Regions from separate parts of the Aquabacterium sp. A08 genome, predicted to be linked through region 2. Evidence: riboswitches for the same ligand, from Rfam matches in the RefSeq annotation. Region 2 holds a riboswitch; each other region holds the start of a gene.

Region 1 (5,601 bases), on a different contig from region 2:
TCCTTCATGATCTCGCAGATCACCGCCGACGGCGAGCAGCCGGCCATGGCCGCCAGGTCGCAGCCGGCTTCGGTGTGGCCGGCGCGCATCAGCACCCCGCCCTCGACCGCCTGCAGCGGGAAGATGTGACCAGGCTGCACCAGATCGGCGGCTTGGGCGTTGGCGGCCACCGCCACCTGCACGGTGCGGGCGCGGTCGGCGGCCGAAATGCCGGTGGTCACGCCCTCGGCCGCTTCGATGGACACGGTGAAGGCCGTGCCCATTTTGGTGCCGTTGCGCGGCACCATGGGCGGCAGTTGCAGGCGTTCGCAGCGTTCGCGCGTCAGCGTCAGGCAGATCAGGCCGCGGCCAAAGCGCGCCATGAAGTTGATCGCTTCGGGCGTCACGTGGTCGGCGGCGAGCACCAGGTCGCCTTCGTTCTCGCGGTCTTCCTCGTCCACCAGGATGACGATCTTGCCGGCCTTCATGTCGGCAACGATGTCTTCCACGGGCGAGATGGCGACCGGCGCCAGAGGGGTGTTGGGGGTGGTCATGGGAGGTGGGGTTCAGGCGCTGGCCGTCGCGGCGGTGGCCGGGGCGCCCAGCATGCGCTCGACGTAGCGCGCGATCAGGTCGATTTCCAGGTTCACCGGGCTGCCGCTTTGCAGCTGGCCCAGGGCGGTGTGTTCCACCGTGTGCGGGATCAGGTTGATGCTGCATTCGCAGCCTTCGGGCAGGTCTTGCACCCGGTTGACGGTCAGGCTCACGCCGTTGACGGTGATCGAGCCTTTGTAGGCCAGGTACTTGCCCAGGGCGGCGGGCGCCCGCACCCGCAGTTCCCAGCTTTCGCCCACGCGCGCAAAGTGGCTGACGTGCCCGATACCGTCCACGTGGCCCGACACGATGTGCCCGCCCAGGCGGTCGTGGGCGCGCAGCGCCTTTTCCAGGTTCACCGGGCCGGGCTGGTCCAGACCGGCGGTCTTGTCCAGCGATTCGGCCGAGATGTCGATGGTGAAGCGCTGCTGCGCCGGGTCCAGGGTGGTCACGGTCATGCAGGCGCCGTTGAGCGCGATGCTGTCGCCCAGGCCCACGTCGTCGAGGTAGCCGGGCGGCGCCTCCAGGGTCAGGCGTTTGCCGTGTTGCGAAGAAGAACCCAAGGGGTGGACGGCGGCGATGCGCCCCACGCCGGTGATGATGCCGGTGAACATCCCGCTATTGTCGCAGGATTGGCCCGGCCCCGGGCGGCGGTGGCCGGCCGGTCACTGGCGCACTTCGTCGACCAGGGTCTTGAACTCGTCGATGTCCTCGAAGCTGCGGTACACGCTGGCGAAGCGGATGTAGGCCACTTGGTCGAGTTTTTTCAGCTCGCGCATCACCATTTCGCCCAGGCGGTGCGAGGGCACCTCGCGCGCGGGCAGGCTCAGCAGCTTTTCCTCGATGTGTTCCATGGCCGCGTCCACCTGTTCGGTGCTGACGGGGCGTTTGCGCAGGGCCAGGGCGAAGCTGGCGCGCAGTTTGGCCGGGTCGTAGTCGATGCGCCGGCCGTCCTTTTTCACCACGGCCGGGAAGGTGACCTCCGGCCGTTCGTAGGTGGTGAAGCGTTTGTCGCAGGCGCCGCAGCGGCGTCGGCGGCGGATGAAGGTCCCCTCCTCGGCGACACGCGTCTCCACCACCTGGGTGTCGGCGTGGCCGCAGAAGGGGCACTTCATGGCCGGTTTACTTGTACACCGGGAAGCGGGCGGTCAGGGCGTTGACCTTGGCACGCACCGCTTCGATGTTGGCCGGGTCGCGCGGGTTGTCCAGCACGTCGGCGATCAGGTGGGCGGTGGCGCGGGCCTCTTCGTCCTTGAAGCCGCGGGTGGTCATGGCCGGGGTGCCGATGCGCACGCCGCTGGTCACCATCGGCTTTTCCGGGTCATTCGGAATCGCGTTCTTGTTGATGGTCATGTGGGCGGCACCCAGCACGGCCTCGGCTTCCTTGCCGGTGATGCCCTTGGCGCGCAGGTCCACCAGCATCACGTGGCTTTCGGTGCGGCCGCTGACGATGCGCAGACCGCGCTGGGTCAGCGTTTCGGCCACGATCTGTGCGTTCTTCACGACCTGTTGCTGGTAGGCCTTGAATTCGGGGGTCAAGGCTTCCTTGAAGGCCACGGCCTTGGCGGCAATGACGTGCATCAGCGGGCCGCCCTGCAGGCCGGGGAAGATGGCGCTGTTGATGGCCTTCTCGTGCTCGGCCTTCATCAGGATGATGCCGCCGCGCGGGCCGCGCAGGCTCTTGTGGGTGGTGGAGGTCACCACGTCGGCGAACGGCACCGGGTTGGGGTACACGCCCGCGGCGATCAAGCCGGCGTAGTGGGCCATGTCCACCATGAAGATGGCGCCGATTTCCTTGGCGATCTTCGCGAAACGCTCGAAATCGATGCGCAGGCTGTAGGCGGACGCGCCGGCCACGATCAGCTTGGGGCGGTGCTCGCGCGCCTTGGCTTCCATGGCGTCGTAGTCGATTTCTTCCTGGGCGTTCAGGCCGTAGGACACGACGTTGAACCACTTGCCCGACATGTTCAGCGGCATGCCGTGGGTCAGGTGGCCGCCTTCGGCCAGGCTCATGCCCATGATGGTGTCGCCGGGCTTGAGGAAGGCCAGGAACACGGCCTCGTTGGCCGAGGCGCCGCAGTGCGGCTGCACGTTGGCGGCGTCGGCACCGAACAGTTGCTTGACGCGGTCGATGGCCAGTTGTTCGGCCACGTCCACGTACTCGCAGCCGCCGTAGTAGCGCTTGCCGGGGTAGCCCTCGGCGTACTTGTTGGTGAGTTGGGTGCCCTGGGCAGCCATCACGGCCGGCGAGGCGTAGTTTTCGCTGGCGATCAGCTCGATGTGGTGTTCCTGGCGCGCGTTTTCGGCCTGGATGGCGGCGAACAGCTCGGGGTCGGTCTGTTCGATGAGGATGTTGCGGTCGTACATGGCAGTCCTGGAGTCGTCGAATGACCCTTGGTGACCAAGGGCTGCCCAGGCGAACGGCACAACACCCGCCGGCGGTGACGGCAGGGCGGCGCGCTTCCCCGTGGTAAGCCCACGTCAGTCACTTGGCGCCGGCCAGGGCCGGCGGGACCTATCGCCAGTCGCGCGCGAACGGGATTTTATCAGGACGCCTGCGGCAGCGCCCCGGTCTGGGTTGGGCTGGCTTCGGCTTCCAGTTCGGCGTCAACGCTCTGTGGCGCTTGGGGGCCTGTGGGCACCACGGTGCGGCGCTGGTGGGCGTTGAAGGCCACGCGCTGGCCCTGGGCCACGCGCTGCAGCCGCTCGTGCTCCGACAGGACCTTGTCGATGTAGTCCTGGCCGCTGCTGGACACCGCGCCGACGTACAGGCGCAGCCCACCTTCGACGCTGCCGGCGCGGCGGATGGTTTCCTGCAGCACCTGGGCCCCGACCCGCAGGTTGCTCACCGGGTCGAACGCGGCCAGGCGGCCACCGAAGTCCTCGTACTTGTCGGCATGCACCCGGGTCATCACCTGCATCAGACCCTGGGCGCCCACCGGGCTGGCCGCGAACGGGTTGAAGCGCGATTCGATCGCCATCACCGCCAGGATCAGCGTCGGGTCCAGGCGGGCGCGGTCGCCGATCTCGAAGGCCTCGGCCACCAGCGCGCCGATGGGTTCCGGCGCCACGCGGTATTTGCGGCTGAGCCAGTCGGCCACCTGGGCCTGCTCGCGGGGCAGGGCCTTGGGGTTGGTCGCGGTCACGCGGTCCACCGCGCTGGGGTCGGCGGGGATCTCGCCGTTCTGCGACTGGCGCTCTTCCAGCCAGCCGAACAGCTGGCGTTCGGCGCTGCTGCGCAGGTCCGGCTGGCTGACGAACAGCACCAGGCAGGCGGCGAGCAGCAGGCCCAGCAGGGCCAGGCTGTTGTGGGTCACGGACACAAAACCCTGGGCCACGTCCTTGAACGCGGTCTGGGTCACTTGCAGGGCCCCGGACAAGCGGGGCATTTGGGGCGCTGGCATAGCACTCTCCTTTCTGGGCGTCGGGGCGGGCGGTTGAAGCCCGGCGGCGCGAGATTGGGGGGTCGCCATCGACCGCCATGGTGCGGTCAACTGGGCCGGTTTCGGCGGCGTCTAAGGGTTCTCACGGATGAAAGTGGCGCGATGTTAGGGGGATCGACATTACCAGTCAATACTTATGAACATTCTTTTTATGCAATAAAAAGAATATGAATTCGGCGCCGCAGGGGCGCCCGTGGGCAAAAAAATGCCAATGAACGGGGGGTGGGCGATTGGCAAAATCAGTTGGCCACAGGGGCCAATGCCACTACACTGAAACTGTCGGTGGTGACGCTTCAAGCACAGTTCCCACCGGCCACTGCCCGCGGTCCAGTCCGCTGGATTGCCTGGCAATCAACGGGAAGCAATACCTTGCTTCCGGCGGGGTGAGACATCCAACTTCCATTCCGCCCATCGGCACGAACTGGGTTCTGCCGAAAGCCCTGGCGGGTGCAGCCTGCCGGGGCTTTTTCTTTTCAGTCCCGGGTCGCGCGGGCCCGCACCGCGTCGATGTAGGCCTGCCCGTCGGGCGGCCGGCCGCTGCGCTGGCTTTCCCAGAGCATGCGGCCCAGGCAGTCCATCACCTGGTGGTGGGCGTCGTGCACCGAATCGAGCCGCGCGGCCAGCAGTTCCACCGCCTGGCGGATGCCCAGGGGCTGGTCGATCGAGCATTGTTCACTGATGCTCAGGTGCATGGACAGGTGCAAGAACGGGTTGTCGCGCGCTTCGGCGGCCTCGTGCATGCGGCGCAAGGCCGCGTCCACGTCGGCCAACTCGGCGTGGTATTCGGGGTGGCGCTGGATCCACTCATGGGCCAGCACCTCGATGGCCTCCATCGGCGCGGCGTGCTGGGCTTTGTCGTACACCGCACAGAAGAAGCGGCGCACATCGGCTTGGGAGGGGGCGAACATGGCTATCGGTTCAAAAAAAGGATCAGATGCGCCAGGCCGGCAGCGACCAGTTGCGCCACAGTGCCAGACCGCGCAGGCCGGCCGTCACCAGCACGCACACCAGCAGGGCCTGGCTCGGGGAGCCGCTGAACTGCCACCAGCCGACGTAGGCCCAGCCGCCCACAAAGGCGCAGACCGCGTAGGGCTGGTGGTCGTGGAAGGCGCGCGGGATTTCGTTGCACACCATGTCGCGCAGCACGCCGCCGAACACGCCGGTGACCACGCCCATGAGCACCGCCACCAGCATAGGCGAGCCGCTGTGCAGGGCCTTGCTCACCCCGGCGGCCGCGAACAGGCCCAGGCCCAGCGCGTCGGGCCACTGCATCGCGCGCTCGGTGGGCTCGAAGTGGCGGTGCCGCACAAACAGCATGGCGCCCACGGTCAGGGCCATCAGGGCCCAGAGCCAGTGCACGTGGGCGGCCCAGAAGAAGGGGCGCTGGTCCAGCAGCAGGTCGCGCAGGGTGCCGCCGCCGAATGCGGCCAGAAAGGTCACGGTGAACACGCCCACCGCGTCCAGGCGCTTGCGCGCGGCCGCGAACAGGCCCGACAGGGCAAACGCCAGCGTGGCGGCCACTTCGACCGCCAGACGCAGGTGCTCGGCCCAGGGATTGAGGTCTTGCATGGGCTGCGATGGTAGC
Region 2 (5,601 bases):
CAGGGCGAAGCTGGCGCGCAGTTTGGCCGGGTCGTAGTCGATGCGCCGGCCGTCCTTTTTCACCACGGCCGGGAAGGTGACCTCCGGCCGTTCGTAGGTGGTGAAGCGTTTGTCGCAGGCGCCGCAGCGGCGTCGGCGGCGGATGAAGGTCCCCTCCTCGGCGACACGCGTCTCCACCACCTGGGTGTCGGCGTGGCCGCAGAAGGGGCACTTCATGGCCGGTTTACTTGTACACCGGGAAGCGGGCGGTCAGGGCGTTGACCTTGGCACGCACCGCTTCGATGTTGGCCGGGTCGCGCGGGTTGTCCAGCACGTCGGCGATCAGGTGGGCGGTGGCGCGGGCCTCTTCGTCCTTGAAGCCGCGGGTGGTCATGGCCGGGGTGCCGATGCGCACGCCGCTGGTCACCATCGGCTTTTCCGGGTCATTCGGAATCGCGTTCTTGTTGATGGTCATGTGGGCGGCACCCAGCACGGCCTCGGCTTCCTTGCCGGTGATGCCCTTGGCGCGCAGGTCCACCAGCATCACGTGGCTTTCGGTGCGGCCGCTGACGATGCGCAGACCGCGCTGGGTCAGCGTTTCGGCCACGATCTGTGCGTTCTTCACGACCTGTTGCTGGTAGGCCTTGAATTCGGGGGTCAAGGCTTCCTTGAAGGCCACGGCCTTGGCGGCAATGACGTGCATCAGCGGGCCGCCCTGCAGGCCGGGGAAGATGGCGCTGTTGATGGCCTTCTCGTGCTCGGCCTTCATCAGGATGATGCCGCCGCGCGGGCCGCGCAGGCTCTTGTGGGTGGTGGAGGTCACCACGTCGGCGAACGGCACCGGGTTGGGGTACACGCCCGCGGCGATCAAGCCGGCGTAGTGGGCCATGTCCACCATGAAGATGGCGCCGATTTCCTTGGCGATCTTCGCGAAACGCTCGAAATCGATGCGCAGGCTGTAGGCGGACGCGCCGGCCACGATCAGCTTGGGGCGGTGCTCGCGCGCCTTGGCTTCCATGGCGTCGTAGTCGATTTCTTCCTGGGCGTTCAGGCCGTAGGACACGACGTTGAACCACTTGCCCGACATGTTCAGCGGCATGCCGTGGGTCAGGTGGCCGCCTTCGGCCAGGCTCATGCCCATGATGGTGTCGCCGGGCTTGAGGAAGGCCAGGAACACGGCCTCGTTGGCCGAGGCGCCGCAGTGCGGCTGCACGTTGGCGGCGTCGGCACCGAACAGTTGCTTGACGCGGTCGATGGCCAGTTGTTCGGCCACGTCCACGTACTCGCAGCCGCCGTAGTAGCGCTTGCCGGGGTAGCCCTCGGCGTACTTGTTGGTGAGTTGGGTGCCCTGGGCAGCCATCACGGCCGGCGAGGCGTAGTTTTCGCTGGCGATCAGCTCGATGTGGTGTTCCTGGCGCGCGTTTTCGGCCTGGATGGCGGCGAACAGCTCGGGGTCGGTCTGTTCGATGAGGATGTTGCGGTCGTACATGGCAGTCCTGGAGTCGTCGAATGACCCTTGGTGACCAAGGGCTGCCCAGGCGAACGGCACAACACCCGCCGGCGGTGACGGCAGGGCGGCGCGCTTCCCCGTGGTAAGCCCACGTCAGTCACTTGGCGCCGGCCAGGGCCGGCGGGACCTATCGCCAGTCGCGCGCGAACGGGATTTTATCAGGACGCCTGCGGCAGCGCCCCGGTCTGGGTTGGGCTGGCTTCGGCTTCCAGTTCGGCGTCAACGCTCTGTGGCGCTTGGGGGCCTGTGGGCACCACGGTGCGGCGCTGGTGGGCGTTGAAGGCCACGCGCTGGCCCTGGGCCACGCGCTGCAGCCGCTCGTGCTCCGACAGGACCTTGTCGATGTAGTCCTGGCCGCTGCTGGACACCGCGCCGACGTACAGGCGCAGCCCACCTTCGACGCTGCCGGCGCGGCGGATGGTTTCCTGCAGCACCTGGGCCCCGACCCGCAGGTTGCTCACCGGGTCGAACGCGGCCAGGCGGCCACCGAAGTCCTCGTACTTGTCGGCATGCACCCGGGTCATCACCTGCATCAGACCCTGGGCGCCCACCGGGCTGGCCGCGAACGGGTTGAAGCGCGATTCGATCGCCATCACCGCCAGGATCAGCGTCGGGTCCAGGCGGGCGCGGTCGCCGATCTCGAAGGCCTCGGCCACCAGCGCGCCGATGGGTTCCGGCGCCACGCGGTATTTGCGGCTGAGCCAGTCGGCCACCTGGGCCTGCTCGCGGGGCAGGGCCTTGGGGTTGGTCGCGGTCACGCGGTCCACCGCGCTGGGGTCGGCGGGGATCTCGCCGTTCTGCGACTGGCGCTCTTCCAGCCAGCCGAACAGCTGGCGTTCGGCGCTGCTGCGCAGGTCCGGCTGGCTGACGAACAGCACCAGGCAGGCGGCGAGCAGCAGGCCCAGCAGGGCCAGGCTGTTGTGGGTCACGGACACAAAACCCTGGGCCACGTCCTTGAACGCGGTCTGGGTCACTTGCAGGGCCCCGGACAAGCGGGGCATTTGGGGCGCTGGCATAGCACTCTCCTTTCTGGGCGTCGGGGCGGGCGGTTGAAGCCCGGCGGCGCGAGATTGGGGGGTCGCCATCGACCGCCATGGTGCGGTCAACTGGGCCGGTTTCGGCGGCGTCTAAGGGTTCTCACGGATGAAAGTGGCGCGATGTTAGGGGGATCGACATTACCAGTCAATACTTATGAACATTCTTTTTATGCAATAAAAAGAATATGAATTCGGCGCCGCAGGGGCGCCCGTGGGCAAAAAAATGCCAATGAACGGGGGGTGGGCGATTGGCAAAATCAGTTGGCCACAGGGGCCAATGCCACTACACTGAAACTGTCGGTGGTGACGCTTCAAGCACAGTTCCCACCGGCCACTGCCCGCGGTCCAGTCCGCTGGATTGCCTGGCAATCAACGGGAAGCAATACCTTGCTTCCGGCGGGGTGAGACATCCAACTTCCATTCCGCCCATCGGCACGAACTGGGTTCTGCCGAAAGCCCTGGCGGGTGCAGCCTGCCGGGGCTTTTTCTTTTCAGTCCCGGGTCGCGCGGGCCCGCACCGCGTCGATGTAGGCCTGCCCGTCGGGCGGCCGGCCGCTGCGCTGGCTTTCCCAGAGCATGCGGCCCAGGCAGTCCATCACCTGGTGGTGGGCGTCGTGCACCGAATCGAGCCGCGCGGCCAGCAGTTCCACCGCCTGGCGGATGCCCAGGGGCTGGTCGATCGAGCATTGTTCACTGATGCTCAGGTGCATGGACAGGTGCAAGAACGGGTTGTCGCGCGCTTCGGCGGCCTCGTGCATGCGGCGCAAGGCCGCGTCCACGTCGGCCAACTCGGCGTGGTATTCGGGGTGGCGCTGGATCCACTCATGGGCCAGCACCTCGATGGCCTCCATCGGCGCGGCGTGCTGGGCTTTGTCGTACACCGCACAGAAGAAGCGGCGCACATCGGCTTGGGAGGGGGCGAACATGGCTATCGGTTCAAAAAAAGGATCAGATGCGCCAGGCCGGCAGCGACCAGTTGCGCCACAGTGCCAGACCGCGCAGGCCGGCCGTCACCAGCACGCACACCAGCAGGGCCTGGCTCGGGGAGCCGCTGAACTGCCACCAGCCGACGTAGGCCCAGCCGCCCACAAAGGCGCAGACCGCGTAGGGCTGGTGGTCGTGGAAGGCGCGCGGGATTTCGTTGCACACCATGTCGCGCAGCACGCCGCCGAACACGCCGGTGACCACGCCCATGAGCACCGCCACCAGCATAGGCGAGCCGCTGTGCAGGGCCTTGCTCACCCCGGCGGCCGCGAACAGGCCCAGGCCCAGCGCGTCGGGCCACTGCATCGCGCGCTCGGTGGGCTCGAAGTGGCGGTGCCGCACAAACAGCATGGCGCCCACGGTCAGGGCCATCAGGGCCCAGAGCCAGTGCACGTGGGCGGCCCAGAAGAAGGGGCGCTGGTCCAGCAGCAGGTCGCGCAGGGTGCCGCCGCCGAATGCGGCCAGAAAGGTCACGGTGAACACGCCCACCGCGTCCAGGCGCTTGCGCGCGGCCGCGAACAGGCCCGACAGGGCAAACGCCAGCGTGGCGGCCACTTCGACCGCCAGACGCAGGTGCTCGGCCCAGGGATTGAGGTCTTGCATGGGCTGCGATGGTAGCGCTCCGCTACCATGCCTGCCCAGCCATGGACTTTGCCGCTTTACCCTTTGCCCCCATTGCCGACCCGTGGTTCTACGCCGTGGCGGTGCCGGCCGTGCTGCTCATGGGCATCAGCAAAAGCGGATTCGGCTCTGGTTTCGGTTCGCTCGCGGTGCCTTTGATGGCCCTGGCGGTGACCGTGCCGCAGGCCGCGGCCATCCTCATGCCGTTGCTGCTGGTGATGGATGTGCTGGGCATGGCCGCCTTCCGCAAAGACCTGGACCGCCGGCTGCTGGCCTTTCTGCTGCCGTTTGCCCTGCTGGGCACGCTGCTGGGCACGGTGCTGTTCCGGGTCGTCGATGCCCGACTGGTGGCCGGTGTCGTCGGCGTGGTCACCTTGCTGTTCCTGGCCCAGCGGCTGCTGTTTCCCCCGCGCGCCGACGCCCCGGCCCCGCCCCGTTGGGTGGGCGCGGTGCTGACGGTCACCGCCGGTTTCACCAGTTTTGTGGCGCACGCGGGCGGCCCGCCGGTCAACGCCTACGTGCTGCCCTTGCGGCTGCGGCCGGTGGTGTTCACCGCCACCATGGCTTTTCTGTTTTTCGCGGTCAACCTCAGCAAATGGCTGCCCTATGCGTGGCTGGGGCTGCTGGACACGCGCAACTTCGCTACTTCGCTGGTGCTGCTGCCGCTGGCGCCGCTGGGGGTCTGGATCGGGGTGACGCTGGCGCGCCGCATCGACGCCCGGCTGTTTTACTGGCTGATCCACTGGGGCATGGGCCTGACCGGCGTCAAGCTGGTTTGGGACGGCTGGTTCTGAGACGCTGGCCTGTCGCTGGCCGGACAGGGCGCGTCCGCCGCTCGGACTACAGTGGCGGCATGCGCACTTTTTGCACCCTCGACGAACTCGCGGCCTGCGTCGGCCAGCCCGTGGCCGTGAGCGACTGGCACGAAGTCACCCAGGCCCAGGTTCAACGCTTCGCCGACGCCACCGGCGACCACCAGTGGATCCACGTGGACCCCGAGCGCGCGCGGCAGGGGCCGTTCGGCGCGCCTGTGGCGCACGGTTTCCTGACCCTGTCGCTGATGCCGGCGTTTCTGGAGTCGGCCCTGCGGGTCGACGAGGTGCGCATGGGGGTCAACTACGGCATGAACCGGGTGCGCTTCACCGCGCCGGTGCCGGTGGGCAGCCGGTTGCGCGCGCATTTCACGCTGAAAGCCTGCGACCCGATCGAGCCGCGCGGGCGACAATCGACCTGGGACGTGAGCGTGGAGCGTGAGGGCAGCGACAAACCGGTCTGTGTGGCCGAGTTCCTGGCCCGCAGCTATGCCTGAACGGCGCCTGGGTCAGGCGAAGCTCTGCTGGCGCCAGGCCTCGTAGGCCACCACCGCCACCGCGTTCGACAGGTTCAGGCTGCGCTGGCCGGGCCGCATCGGCAGGCGCAGACGCTGCGCGGGCGCAAAGCTGTCGCGCAAGGCCGGGCCCAGGCCGCGGG
Region 3 (5,601 bases), on a different contig from region 2:
TTCGCAGCGTTCGCGCGTCAGCGTCAGGCAGATCAGGCCGCGGCCAAAGCGCGCCATGAAGTTGATCGCTTCGGGCGTCACGTGGTCGGCGGCGAGCACCAGGTCGCCTTCGTTCTCGCGGTCTTCCTCGTCCACCAGGATGACGATCTTGCCGGCCTTCATGTCGGCAACGATGTCTTCCACGGGCGAGATGGCGACCGGCGCCAGAGGGGTGTTGGGGGTGGTCATGGGAGGTGGGGTTCAGGCGCTGGCCGTCGCGGCGGTGGCCGGGGCGCCCAGCATGCGCTCGACGTAGCGCGCGATCAGGTCGATTTCCAGGTTCACCGGGCTGCCGCTTTGCAGCTGGCCCAGGGCGGTGTGTTCCACCGTGTGCGGGATCAGGTTGATGCTGCATTCGCAGCCTTCGGGCAGGTCTTGCACCCGGTTGACGGTCAGGCTCACGCCGTTGACGGTGATCGAGCCTTTGTAGGCCAGGTACTTGCCCAGGGCGGCGGGCGCCCGCACCCGCAGTTCCCAGCTTTCGCCCACGCGCGCAAAGTGGCTGACGTGCCCGATACCGTCCACGTGGCCCGACACGATGTGCCCGCCCAGGCGGTCGTGGGCGCGCAGCGCCTTTTCCAGGTTCACCGGGCCGGGCTGGTCCAGACCGGCGGTCTTGTCCAGCGATTCGGCCGAGATGTCGATGGTGAAGCGCTGCTGCGCCGGGTCCAGGGTGGTCACGGTCATGCAGGCGCCGTTGAGCGCGATGCTGTCGCCCAGGCCCACGTCGTCGAGGTAGCCGGGCGGCGCCTCCAGGGTCAGGCGTTTGCCGTGTTGCGAAGAAGAACCCAAGGGGTGGACGGCGGCGATGCGCCCCACGCCGGTGATGATGCCGGTGAACATCCCGCTATTGTCGCAGGATTGGCCCGGCCCCGGGCGGCGGTGGCCGGCCGGTCACTGGCGCACTTCGTCGACCAGGGTCTTGAACTCGTCGATGTCCTCGAAGCTGCGGTACACGCTGGCGAAGCGGATGTAGGCCACTTGGTCGAGTTTTTTCAGCTCGCGCATCACCATTTCGCCCAGGCGGTGCGAGGGCACCTCGCGCGCGGGCAGGCTCAGCAGCTTTTCCTCGATGTGTTCCATGGCCGCGTCCACCTGTTCGGTGCTGACGGGGCGTTTGCGCAGGGCCAGGGCGAAGCTGGCGCGCAGTTTGGCCGGGTCGTAGTCGATGCGCCGGCCGTCCTTTTTCACCACGGCCGGGAAGGTGACCTCCGGCCGTTCGTAGGTGGTGAAGCGTTTGTCGCAGGCGCCGCAGCGGCGTCGGCGGCGGATGAAGGTCCCCTCCTCGGCGACACGCGTCTCCACCACCTGGGTGTCGGCGTGGCCGCAGAAGGGGCACTTCATGGCCGGTTTACTTGTACACCGGGAAGCGGGCGGTCAGGGCGTTGACCTTGGCACGCACCGCTTCGATGTTGGCCGGGTCGCGCGGGTTGTCCAGCACGTCGGCGATCAGGTGGGCGGTGGCGCGGGCCTCTTCGTCCTTGAAGCCGCGGGTGGTCATGGCCGGGGTGCCGATGCGCACGCCGCTGGTCACCATCGGCTTTTCCGGGTCATTCGGAATCGCGTTCTTGTTGATGGTCATGTGGGCGGCACCCAGCACGGCCTCGGCTTCCTTGCCGGTGATGCCCTTGGCGCGCAGGTCCACCAGCATCACGTGGCTTTCGGTGCGGCCGCTGACGATGCGCAGACCGCGCTGGGTCAGCGTTTCGGCCACGATCTGTGCGTTCTTCACGACCTGTTGCTGGTAGGCCTTGAATTCGGGGGTCAAGGCTTCCTTGAAGGCCACGGCCTTGGCGGCAATGACGTGCATCAGCGGGCCGCCCTGCAGGCCGGGGAAGATGGCGCTGTTGATGGCCTTCTCGTGCTCGGCCTTCATCAGGATGATGCCGCCGCGCGGGCCGCGCAGGCTCTTGTGGGTGGTGGAGGTCACCACGTCGGCGAACGGCACCGGGTTGGGGTACACGCCCGCGGCGATCAAGCCGGCGTAGTGGGCCATGTCCACCATGAAGATGGCGCCGATTTCCTTGGCGATCTTCGCGAAACGCTCGAAATCGATGCGCAGGCTGTAGGCGGACGCGCCGGCCACGATCAGCTTGGGGCGGTGCTCGCGCGCCTTGGCTTCCATGGCGTCGTAGTCGATTTCTTCCTGGGCGTTCAGGCCGTAGGACACGACGTTGAACCACTTGCCCGACATGTTCAGCGGCATGCCGTGGGTCAGGTGGCCGCCTTCGGCCAGGCTCATGCCCATGATGGTGTCGCCGGGCTTGAGGAAGGCCAGGAACACGGCCTCGTTGGCCGAGGCGCCGCAGTGCGGCTGCACGTTGGCGGCGTCGGCACCGAACAGTTGCTTGACGCGGTCGATGGCCAGTTGTTCGGCCACGTCCACGTACTCGCAGCCGCCGTAGTAGCGCTTGCCGGGGTAGCCCTCGGCGTACTTGTTGGTGAGTTGGGTGCCCTGGGCAGCCATCACGGCCGGCGAGGCGTAGTTTTCGCTGGCGATCAGCTCGATGTGGTGTTCCTGGCGCGCGTTTTCGGCCTGGATGGCGGCGAACAGCTCGGGGTCGGTCTGTTCGATGAGGATGTTGCGGTCGTACATGGCAGTCCTGGAGTCGTCGAATGACCCTTGGTGACCAAGGGCTGCCCAGGCGAACGGCACAACACCCGCCGGCGGTGACGGCAGGGCGGCGCGCTTCCCCGTGGTAAGCCCACGTCAGTCACTTGGCGCCGGCCAGGGCCGGCGGGACCTATCGCCAGTCGCGCGCGAACGGGATTTTATCAGGACGCCTGCGGCAGCGCCCCGGTCTGGGTTGGGCTGGCTTCGGCTTCCAGTTCGGCGTCAACGCTCTGTGGCGCTTGGGGGCCTGTGGGCACCACGGTGCGGCGCTGGTGGGCGTTGAAGGCCACGCGCTGGCCCTGGGCCACGCGCTGCAGCCGCTCGTGCTCCGACAGGACCTTGTCGATGTAGTCCTGGCCGCTGCTGGACACCGCGCCGACGTACAGGCGCAGCCCACCTTCGACGCTGCCGGCGCGGCGGATGGTTTCCTGCAGCACCTGGGCCCCGACCCGCAGGTTGCTCACCGGGTCGAACGCGGCCAGGCGGCCACCGAAGTCCTCGTACTTGTCGGCATGCACCCGGGTCATCACCTGCATCAGACCCTGGGCGCCCACCGGGCTGGCCGCGAACGGGTTGAAGCGCGATTCGATCGCCATCACCGCCAGGATCAGCGTCGGGTCCAGGCGGGCGCGGTCGCCGATCTCGAAGGCCTCGGCCACCAGCGCGCCGATGGGTTCCGGCGCCACGCGGTATTTGCGGCTGAGCCAGTCGGCCACCTGGGCCTGCTCGCGGGGCAGGGCCTTGGGGTTGGTCGCGGTCACGCGGTCCACCGCGCTGGGGTCGGCGGGGATCTCGCCGTTCTGCGACTGGCGCTCTTCCAGCCAGCCGAACAGCTGGCGTTCGGCGCTGCTGCGCAGGTCCGGCTGGCTGACGAACAGCACCAGGCAGGCGGCGAGCAGCAGGCCCAGCAGGGCCAGGCTGTTGTGGGTCACGGACACAAAACCCTGGGCCACGTCCTTGAACGCGGTCTGGGTCACTTGCAGGGCCCCGGACAAGCGGGGCATTTGGGGCGCTGGCATAGCACTCTCCTTTCTGGGCGTCGGGGCGGGCGGTTGAAGCCCGGCGGCGCGAGATTGGGGGGTCGCCATCGACCGCCATGGTGCGGTCAACTGGGCCGGTTTCGGCGGCGTCTAAGGGTTCTCACGGATGAAAGTGGCGCGATGTTAGGGGGATCGACATTACCAGTCAATACTTATGAACATTCTTTTTATGCAATAAAAAGAATATGAATTCGGCGCCGCAGGGGCGCCCGTGGGCAAAAAAATGCCAATGAACGGGGGGTGGGCGATTGGCAAAATCAGTTGGCCACAGGGGCCAATGCCACTACACTGAAACTGTCGGTGGTGACGCTTCAAGCACAGTTCCCACCGGCCACTGCCCGCGGTCCAGTCCGCTGGATTGCCTGGCAATCAACGGGAAGCAATACCTTGCTTCCGGCGGGGTGAGACATCCAACTTCCATTCCGCCCATCGGCACGAACTGGGTTCTGCCGAAAGCCCTGGCGGGTGCAGCCTGCCGGGGCTTTTTCTTTTCAGTCCCGGGTCGCGCGGGCCCGCACCGCGTCGATGTAGGCCTGCCCGTCGGGCGGCCGGCCGCTGCGCTGGCTTTCCCAGAGCATGCGGCCCAGGCAGTCCATCACCTGGTGGTGGGCGTCGTGCACCGAATCGAGCCGCGCGGCCAGCAGTTCCACCGCCTGGCGGATGCCCAGGGGCTGGTCGATCGAGCATTGTTCACTGATGCTCAGGTGCATGGACAGGTGCAAGAACGGGTTGTCGCGCGCTTCGGCGGCCTCGTGCATGCGGCGCAAGGCCGCGTCCACGTCGGCCAACTCGGCGTGGTATTCGGGGTGGCGCTGGATCCACTCATGGGCCAGCACCTCGATGGCCTCCATCGGCGCGGCGTGCTGGGCTTTGTCGTACACCGCACAGAAGAAGCGGCGCACATCGGCTTGGGAGGGGGCGAACATGGCTATCGGTTCAAAAAAAGGATCAGATGCGCCAGGCCGGCAGCGACCAGTTGCGCCACAGTGCCAGACCGCGCAGGCCGGCCGTCACCAGCACGCACACCAGCAGGGCCTGGCTCGGGGAGCCGCTGAACTGCCACCAGCCGACGTAGGCCCAGCCGCCCACAAAGGCGCAGACCGCGTAGGGCTGGTGGTCGTGGAAGGCGCGCGGGATTTCGTTGCACACCATGTCGCGCAGCACGCCGCCGAACACGCCGGTGACCACGCCCATGAGCACCGCCACCAGCATAGGCGAGCCGCTGTGCAGGGCCTTGCTCACCCCGGCGGCCGCGAACAGGCCCAGGCCCAGCGCGTCGGGCCACTGCATCGCGCGCTCGGTGGGCTCGAAGTGGCGGTGCCGCACAAACAGCATGGCGCCCACGGTCAGGGCCATCAGGGCCCAGAGCCAGTGCACGTGGGCGGCCCAGAAGAAGGGGCGCTGGTCCAGCAGCAGGTCGCGCAGGGTGCCGCCGCCGAATGCGGCCAGAAAGGTCACGGTGAACACGCCCACCGCGTCCAGGCGCTTGCGCGCGGCCGCGAACAGGCCCGACAGGGCAAACGCCAGCGTGGCGGCCACTTCGACCGCCAGACGCAGGTGCTCGGCCCAGGGATTGAGGTCTTGCATGGGCTGCGATGGTAGCGCTCCGCTACCATGCCTGCCCAGCCATGGACTTTGCCGCTTTACCCTTTGCCCCCATTGCCGACCCGTGGTTCTACGCCGTGGCGGTGCCGGCCGTGCTGCTCATGGGCATCAGCAAAAGCGGATTCGGCTCTGGTTTCGGTTCGCTCGCGGTGCCTTTGATGGCCCTGGCGGTGACCGTGCCGCAGGCCGCGGCCATCCTCATGCCGTTGCTGCTGGTGATGGATGTGCTGGGCATGGCCGCCTTCCGCAAAGACCTGGACCGCCGGCTGCTGGCCTTTCTGCTGCCGTTTGCCCTGCTGGGCA

The links. Region 2 has a riboswitch for ZMP and ZTP ahead of glyA (serine hydroxymethyltransferase). Riboswitches for the same ligand answer to the same signal wherever they lie in the genome.
Region 1: another riboswitch for ZMP and ZTP. It lies ahead of glyA (serine hydroxymethyltransferase); the one in region 2 lies ahead of glyA (serine hydroxymethyltransferase).
Region 3: another riboswitch for ZMP and ZTP. It lies ahead of glyA (serine hydroxymethyltransferase); the one in region 2 lies ahead of glyA (serine hydroxymethyltransferase).

Annotation. Positions count from the first base shown of each region.
Region 1 is NZ_JAAQQT010000616.1:32,693-38,293, reverse strand. It holds gene ribBA (bifunctional 3,4-dihydroxy-2-butanone-4-phosphate synthase/GTP cyclohydrolase II) at 1-533, opposite strand, end outside; gene HA630_RS10795 (riboflavin synthase) at 546-1,187, opposite strand; gene nrdR (transcriptional regulator NrdR) at 1,239-1,688, opposite strand; gene glyA (serine hydroxymethyltransferase) at 1,696-2,940, opposite strand; ZMP/ZTP riboswitch at 2,977-3,112, opposite strand; gene HA630_RS10780 (lytic transglycosylase domain-containing protein) at 3,120-3,977, opposite strand; gene HA630_RS10775 (DUF1841 family protein) at 4,490-4,924, opposite strand; gene HA630_RS10770 (trimeric intracellular cation channel family protein) at 4,947-5,585, opposite strand.
Region 2 is NZ_JAAQQT010000640.1:15,032-20,632, reverse strand. It holds gene nrdR (transcriptional regulator NrdR) at 1-216, opposite strand, end outside; gene glyA (serine hydroxymethyltransferase) at 224-1,468, opposite strand; ZMP/ZTP riboswitch at 1,505-1,640, opposite strand; gene HA630_RS13750 (lytic transglycosylase domain-containing protein) at 1,648-2,505, opposite strand; gene HA630_RS13745 (DUF1841 family protein) at 3,018-3,452, opposite strand; gene HA630_RS13740 (trimeric intracellular cation channel family protein) at 3,475-4,113, opposite strand; gene HA630_RS13735 (sulfite exporter TauE/SafE family protein) at 4,155-4,925, shown strand; gene HA630_RS13730 (MaoC family dehydratase) at 4,985-5,440, shown strand; gene trmL (tRNA (uridine(34)/cytosine(34)/5-carboxymethylaminomethyluridine(34)-2'-O)-methyltransferase TrmL) at 5,453-5,601, opposite strand, start outside.
Region 3 is NZ_JAAQQT010000639.1:16,199-21,799, reverse strand. It holds gene ribBA (bifunctional 3,4-dihydroxy-2-butanone-4-phosphate synthase/GTP cyclohydrolase II) at 1-228, opposite strand, end outside; gene HA630_RS13520 (riboflavin synthase) at 241-882, opposite strand; gene nrdR (transcriptional regulator NrdR) at 934-1,383, opposite strand; gene glyA (serine hydroxymethyltransferase) at 1,391-2,635, opposite strand; ZMP/ZTP riboswitch at 2,672-2,807, opposite strand; gene HA630_RS13505 (lytic transglycosylase domain-containing protein) at 2,815-3,672, opposite strand; gene HA630_RS13500 (DUF1841 family protein) at 4,185-4,619, opposite strand; gene HA630_RS13495 (trimeric intracellular cation channel family protein) at 4,642-5,280, opposite strand; gene HA630_RS13490 (sulfite exporter TauE/SafE family protein) at 5,322-5,601, shown strand, end outside.